2 linked regions of the Teredinibacter purpureus genome follow. The protein of the gene in region 1 binds, or shares a complex with, the protein of each later gene. Links are inferred from orthologs where the notes say so. Each region holds a gene or a part of one and is shown on either strand. Other genes may lie near its edges.

The links.
Region 2: the proteins of uvrA (region 1) and mfd are in contact, whole or in part, in a crystal structure (PDB 4DFC), measured with the Escherichia coli proteins. The link is inferred for Teredinibacter purpureus from one-to-one orthologs.

The regions. Positions count from the first base shown.
Region 1 is NZ_CP060092.1:4,388,398-4,391,970, forward strand. What follows is about bases 178-3,569. They hold uvrA (excinuclease ABC subunit UvrA), read left to right. Parts: upstream 178-543; coding sequence 544-3,369; downstream 3,370-3,569. Other genes in these bases: H5647_RS19535 (LuxR C-terminal-related transcriptional regulator), read left to right, coding at 178-362; H5647_RS19545 (glycogen synthase), read right to left, coding at 3,377-3,569. In the rest of the region: more of H5647_RS19535, read left to right, coding at 1-177; more of H5647_RS19545, read right to left, coding at 3,570-3,573. UniProt on the Escherichia coli protein: The UvrABC repair system catalyzes the recognition and processing of DNA lesions. UvrA is an ATPase and a DNA-binding protein. A damage recognition complex composed of 2 UvrA and 2 UvrB subunits scans DNA for abnormalities.
Region 2 is NZ_CP060092.1:3,596,615-3,600,831, forward strand. What follows is about bases 89-4,124. They hold mfd (transcription-repair coupling factor), read left to right. Parts: upstream 89-447; coding sequence 448-3,924; downstream 3,925-4,124. Other genes in these bases: H5647_RS15805 (CsiV family protein), read left to right, coding at 3,924-4,124. In the rest of the region: more of H5647_RS15805, read left to right, coding at 4,125-4,217. UniProt on the Escherichia coli protein: Couples transcription and DNA repair by recognizing RNA polymerase (RNAP) stalled at DNA lesions. Mediates ATP-dependent release of RNAP and its truncated transcript from the DNA, and recruitment of nucleotide excision repair machinery to the damaged site.

The sequences.
Region 1 (3,573 bases):
ATTGGCCCTGTGTTTCCGGCTTGTTCTACGTAGATTCAGAGCAGGAACAACTCATCCGCGGATTAAAATGTCTGCTAGAAGGCGACTTCTGGGTGCCCCGCCGACTACTTCATACATTTTTGGACAAAAACAGAAAAGCACCTTCGAACATTAAACGACCGAATGTAAAACTAACAAAGCGCGAAAAACAAATTCTGAAATTAATCAAAGAAGGCGCCACAAACGCTGATATTTCCGAATCATTGTCCGTTAGTGAGCATACAGTCAAAAGCCACCTTTATAACGTATACAAAAAGATTGGCGTGCGTAACCGTCTCGAGGCCAGTAACTGGGTACGCGATATGGACGATCTAGATAACTAAAACGCTAAGACATACCTCACACCAAAACCCGGATTGTTCCGGGTTTTTTATTGCCCCCAATCCCATAAAGTTAATGTAAAAGTCTAAACTTTCATCGAATGAAACGCGTATAATTTCCGGTTGGCTAATCTCGCTTCGCGATTTGCCCCGTAACCCCCATTTTTTAACCGGACAATAATCTGTGGATACCATCGTAGTACGTGGCGCGCGCACCCATAACCTGAAAAATGTTGATCTCGACCTCCCCCGCGATAAGCTTATCGTTATCACTGGCCTGTCTGGGTCAGGGAAGTCTTCTCTGGCATTTGACACGCTTTATGCCGAAGGGCAACGGCGTTATGTTGAATCCCTATCAACCTATGCCCGCCAGTTCCTATCCATGATGGAAAAGCCAGACGTCGATCATATTGAAGGGTTAAGCCCAGCCATTTCCATCGAACAGAAATCCACCTCCCACAACCCTAGATCCACGGTTGGCACTATCACCGAGATCTACGATTATTTGAGGCTTCTTTACGCACGCGTAGGCGAACCTCGCTGCCCTGAGCACGACGAACCCCTCGCCGCTCAAACGGTCTCGGAAATGGTGGACCAAGTCCTCACGCAACCTGAGGGCAGTAAAACGATGCTGCTCGCGCCAATTATTCGCGACAGAAAAGGCGAGCACTTACACATATTTGACAGCCTACGCCGCGACGGTTTTATTCGAGCGCGCATCGATGGGCTTGTGGTTGATCTAGACGATACCCCTACCCTCGATAAACGGAAAAAACACACCGTAGAAGCCGTGGTCGATCGTTTTAAAATTCGCAGCGACATAGCGATTCGAATAGCCGAGTCATTTGAAACTGCAATTAATCTGGCCGACGGCATTGCCATCGTTGCCGATATGGACGGCAAAAAACCAGACCAGGTTTTTTCCGCGAAGCATTCGTGCCCTGTTTGTGATTACTCACTGGCAGAGCTAGAGCCTCGCCTTTTCTCCTTTAATAGCCCTGCCGGCGCATGTTCGGGATGTGACGGCCTTGGCGTAAAACAGTTTTTCTCAGAAGATAAATTGATTCAATTTCCTGAATCGTCATTATCTGAAGGCGCTATAAGAGGTTGGGACAAACGCAACCTCTATTATTTTCATATGCTGAAATCTCTCGCAGAACATTTCGGTTTCGATACAGACAAGCAGTGGAAACGCCTTGCAAAAAAACACCGTGAAGTCATTTTATACGGATCCAAAGGTGAGGAAATTGATTTTAGTTACGTCAACGACCGAGGTGACACCTATAATCGCAAGCACGCCTTTGAAGGCGTAGTGCCTAACCTCGAACGACGCTACCGCGATACAGAATCAAATTCTGTTCGCGAAGAACTCTCCAAATTTTTATCCATTATGAAATGCCCAGACTGCGATGGAGCCAGGTTAAACAAAGAGGCCCGTCACGTATTTATCGACAAAAAGACACTACCCGAGATTACCGAATTCCCGGTCGGCGAAGCCTATGATTATTTTAAGAAATTAAAATTTACCGGCGCCAAGCACAAGATAGCCGACAAAATATTAAAAGAGCTACGTGACCGATTTCGTTTTTTAGTCGACGTTGGCCTCAACTATTTAACGCTCAACCGCAGCGCAGAAACGCTCTCCGGCGGTGAAGCACAACGTATTCGATTAGCCAGCCAAATTGGTGCCGGGCTTGTTGGTGTGATGTATATCCTAGACGAGCCTTCTATAGGCTTACATCAACGTGACAATGACCGGCTACTGGGCACCCTTACCCACCTGCGAGACTTAGGCAATACCGTAATCGTTGTGGAGCACGACGAAGACGCTATTCGCGCAGCCGATTACGTTGTCGATATTGGCCCCGGTGCGGGCGTGCACGGTGGCGAAGTGATTGCTGCAGGAACCTACAAACAGGTTCTTAAGGCAAAAAACTCTATCACGGCCGACTACTTAACTGGCCGCAAAAAAATTGAAGTCCCGTCTTTGCGGCATAAGCCGAAAGACGATAGCCATCTAATATTGCATAAAGCCCGAGGCAACAACTTACGAGATGTCACACTCACTATCCCCCTTGGGATTATGACCTGCGTAACAGGCGTTTCGGGTTCAGGAAAATCAACCCTTATTAATGGCACGCTTTACCCTCTCGCCGCCACGGCATTAAACGGTGCAACAACCTTAACTCCCGCAAAGCACGATTCAGTAGAAGGCCTAGAGCTGCTCGACAAATGCGTGGATATAGATCAAAGCCCTATTGGCCGTACGCCTCGCTCAAACCCTGCTACTTACACCGGGATCTTTACACCCATCCGCGATATATTTTCTGGTACACAAGAAGCGCGCTCACGAGGGTACAAACCTGGCCGCTTCAGTTTTAATGTAAAAGGTGGCCGCTGTGAAGCCTGCCAGGGCGATGGCGTTGTAAAAGTCGAAATGCACTTTTTACCCGACGTGTACGTCCCTTGTGACGTCTGTAAGGGCAAACGTTACAACCGAGAAACTCTCGAAATAAAATACAAGGGTAAAAACATTCACGAATGTTTAGACATGACCGTTGAGGACGCACGTGAATTCTTTGACGCAATACCCGCAATCGCAAAGAAACTACAAACACTCATGGACGTAGGCCTTGCATACATTCGCCTAGGCCAAGCCGCTACCACGCTATCCGGCGGCGAAGCGCAAAGAGTAAAACTTAGTCGCGAGCTTTCTAAACGTGACACTGGTAAAACACTTTACATTCTCGACGAACCCACTACGGGGTTGCACTTTCACGACATTCAACAATTACTTAATGTATTACATCGATTGCGCGACCACGGCAATACAATCGTTGTTATTGAGCACAACCTTGATGTTATTAAAACAGCTGACTGGGTTATCGATTTAGGCCCAGAGGGAGGAAGCGGCGGCGGTCAAATTATCGCAGAAGGAACGCCGGAAACCGTTTCGCGCGTGAAGAAATCCTATACCGGCGCCTACCTAAAAGACATGTTAGTAAAATAATAAAACGTTACTGCGTATAAAGCTCCTGCATATAAGACTGTGCGCTTTGCTGCCAAGTAAAGCGCACATCACCCGCAGCACGCATCATTTTTTTCCACGCTTCAGGCTCTTCATCAAATAGCGTTCGTACACGTTTAAATTCCCCCGCCATCGATTCGGCTTGCTCAACCGCAGAACCGCCGCTAAAACAGAACCCTGTCTTAT
Region 2 (4,217 bases), 790 kb from region 1 along the record:
CTTGTTGCCGCCGGCAAAGTGCCCTTGCTCTTGCCAGCAGTATAAATTTGATTACTTACATGCCAACTACCGTCAAAACCACTAGATAACGTGTGTAATGAAGCGCGAACCTATTCGCAATGACATTCCAATTTAGAATAGATCAAATTGGCGGACTTTTTAGTCATGGGCGGCCTCATTGCTCAAATAAGCATCAGCGCCGTAGCACCCCATAAAAAATCGCGCCAATTATATGTTTGGGCGCCCTCTATGACCAGCTAAACCCTGAAAAAAACCCAATTAACGTATTGTTTTATCGGGAATATTTTGCGTTTGAGCAAAACAATGGGAGACAGTGGCTACGCAATCACCCTTCGTCGAAAAATTAATCATCAACTATTTGCACCTAAGCCCGTGCTTTCATTAAAATCCCGCTCCTAACTCCCTCTTTCTGAGTAACAGGCTGTAATGACCCTATCAAACCCGCTCTCTCCAATTGTGCCCTCTAAAGCCGCCGACAAACGCGCCTGGGGGAACCTATGCGGCACTAGCGGCAGCGCTTTCGCCATGGTGCAAGCGCTTATAGATACCCAGAAAAACATGCTGGTTATTGCACCCGATATGGGGACAGCCGAAATATACAGGCGTGATATCGCGCAATTTCTAAAGGGCCGCGATGAACAATGTCGCGTTATGCTCTTCAACGACTGGGAAACACTCCCTTACGATAGCTTTTCACCTCACCAAGATATCATTTCCGAGCGCATGCGGTGCCTCTATCATATGCACGCACATGAACGTTGCGTCATTGTCGTTGCTGCTACAACGCTCATGCAGCGACTCCCCCCCGCCGATTTCATACTAACCAAAACACTGATTCTGAAAGTAGACGACACCCTAGACCGTGAAGCCTTTCGAGATCAGCTGGTCAATGCTGGCTACACACACGTCGACATGGTGTACCAACATGGTGAGTTTGCGGTGCGGGGCGCGCTAATAGACGTGTACCCCATGGGGAGTCGCGCCTGCTACCGCATAGAGCTGTTTGATAACGCTGTCGACTCTCTTCGCGAATTTGACCCTGAAACACAGCGCACCATCCAAAAAGTCGATCAAATTGAGCTCTTACCCGGCAAAGAGCTCCCGTTAGACAAAGCCGGTATCAATGGCTTCAAACGGCGTTGGCACGAAACCTTCGATGTCGACCATCAATCCTGCCCTGTTTATCAAGATGTTGCCGATGGCCTTTCCCCTGCAGGGATTGAGTATTATCTACCGCTATTTTTTGAAACAACATCGTCACTGTTTGACTACCTGCCCGACGCACGAGAAGACACCCTCATATTTGTGCACGAAGGCGTAAACGCCGCTATTGAGCACCACTGGAGAGACATTGAGCAACGTTACGCAAGCAGAACCGGCGACATCGAACGCCCCATCCTTCCTGCACACCTAGCGTTTCATCCGGTAGCCGACCTACACGCGTCGCTAAAGCAGTTTCCCCGCATTGTTTTACACACACAGAAAATAGCCGAGTCTACTGGTAATTCGAACTACAATTTTTCGCCCACACCCGCACTGGGAATTGACAATCGAGCGCAAAACCCCCTTCACTTACTCGAGAATTTTTTACTCGAGACTGAAAAGAGAGTTCTCTTTTGTGCCGAAACGTCTGGACGCAAAGAAATACTAAAAGAGCAATTACAAAAAATAGCCGTTTCGCCTGACGAGCCCGACGGCATTGCCGGCTTTTTAACCGGTAATAGCAGTATTGCGATTACCGTCGCTGATATCGATACCACCGTTAATATCAATGACCCCGCAATGATATTCATAGCGGAACAACAACTCTTCGGCAATCGTGTTTCACAAAAACGACGACGAACAAAGGCCACAGACGATGCCGACAACATTGTCAAAAACCTCACTGAACTTAAACTCAACGCACCCGTAGTGCATATAGAACATGGCGTTGGACGATACAAAGGGCTGCAAACCATCGAACACGATGGGCAGGCCGAAGAATTCTTGGTGCTCACCTATGCCAACGAAACCAAGCTATATGTACCGGTTGCCAACCTCCATCTTATTAGCCGTTATAGTGGCGCAGAAGAAAGCCACGCCCCTTTGCACAAACTTGGCAGTGAAACCTGGCAAAAAGCAAAACGCAAAGCCGCAGAGCAGGTGCGAGATGTTGCCGCAGAACTTCTTGATATTTACGCAAAACGCAAAGCCCGCCAAGGGTTTGCATACACCAACCCAAAAGACGCTTATCTACAATTCAGCACAGGCTTTCCGTTTGAAGAAACGCCAGACCAAGTAGCGGCCATTGCTGCTGTGCGCGACGATATGCTCTCGTCCCAACCAATGGACCGCCTTGTATGTGGTGACGTCGGTTTCGGCAAAACAGAAGTTGCTATGCGCGCAGCCTTTATCGCTGCACAAAACAGTAAGCAAGTGGCCGTACTGGTACCCACTACACTGCTCGCACAACAACATTACGAAAACTTCAAAGACCGTTTTGCCGATTGGCCGGTTAATATCGAAGTCATATCTCGCTTTAGAAGCACCAAAGAGCTTGAGGTCGTTCAGAAACAGCTGGAAACCGGCCAAGTCGATATCGTTATTGGCACCCACAAACTTATTCAGGGGAACCTTAAATACGCCAATCTAGGCCTATTGATTATTGATGAAGAACATCGCTTCGGAGTTCGTCAAAAAGAAGCTTTAAAAGCGCTGCGAACAGAAGTCGACATCCTCACTCTTACCGCAACACCTATCCCTCGCACACTCAATATGGCGATGTCGGGAATTCGAGACCTCTCAATTATTGCTACACCTCCAGCAAAACGACTGTCGGTAAAAACCTTTATTCGCGAATCCGACGAGAACTTAGTAAAAGAGGCGGTTCTGCGTGAAATACTACGTGGCGGCCAAGTGTACTTCCTCCACAATGAAGTTAAATCCATAGAAAAACGTGCTGCTGAAGTTCAAGCGCTCATTCCAGAGGCACGAATAGGTATTGGTCACGGCCAGATGAGAGAAAGAGAACTTGAGGGAGTAATGTCGGACTTCTACCACAAGCGCTTCAACGTTCTTATTTGTACCACAATCATCGAAACCGGTATTGATGTACCCACGGCCAACACCATTATTATCGAGCGAGCCGACAAATTTGGCCTCGCCCAACTCCATCAACTTCGAGGGCGAGTGGGCCGCTCACACCACCAAGCCTACGCCTACCTTTTAACGCCCCACAAAAAGGCCATGACCGCAGACGCCCATAAACGACTTGAAGCAATTGCCGAAGCCCAAGATCTAGGTGCTGGCTTTATGCTCGCTTCCCACGACCTTGAAATACGTGGCGCCGGCGAACTTCTAGGTGACGACCAGAGCGGGCAAATGCAAGCTATCGGCTTTTCACTTTATATGGACATGCTCGACAGAGCTGTAGCAGCCATCCAAGAAGGCAAAGAGATTGATCTAGAGCAGCCTGAAGACAGCAATATCGAGATTAATTTGCGTATACCAGCCCTGATTCCCGACGACTACTTGCCCGATGTGCACACCCGCCTAACACTTTACAAACGTGTAGCGCTTGTGAAAAACGAGCAAGATTTGAATGAATTACAGATTGAGATGATCGATCGATTCGGGCTACTACCCGACGCCGTTAAAAATCTTATGCGGCAAACCCGTGTTCGATTCGAAGCAGAAAGCCTAGGCATTACCAAAGTTGAAGCGAGCAAAACCGGCGGCAGAGTGGAATTTGCGAGCAAAACGAGCGTAGATCCCCTCACAATTGTTAAACTCGTACAAAAACAACCCCAACACTACCGACTTGAAGGGGCAAACCATTTAAAATTCAGTTTCGATATGGAAAATGCCGATCAACGCTTGAAGCAAGTCAGCCAAGTACTGCAACTACTCAAACAGGCCAGCTAATGATTCTTACCTCTAAAACAGCGCAACCGCTTTTCCACCCATTTTATTGTGGGCGCATTTTTCGGTCTTTACTTTTGTGTGCAGCCACTCAATTTTCGCCCCATGCCACAGCGCAAACCCCTTCAGCGCAAGACAATAGCGTTATCAACAATTACGAAAACTGGTACCAAATTGAATTAGTCATTTTCAAACGCGCTGAGCAGAATACCGCCGACAAAGAAATATGGCCCAAAAATATTGCCTTAGGCTACCCAGCCAACCTACAACACCTCATCGACCCTACAATAGCGCTA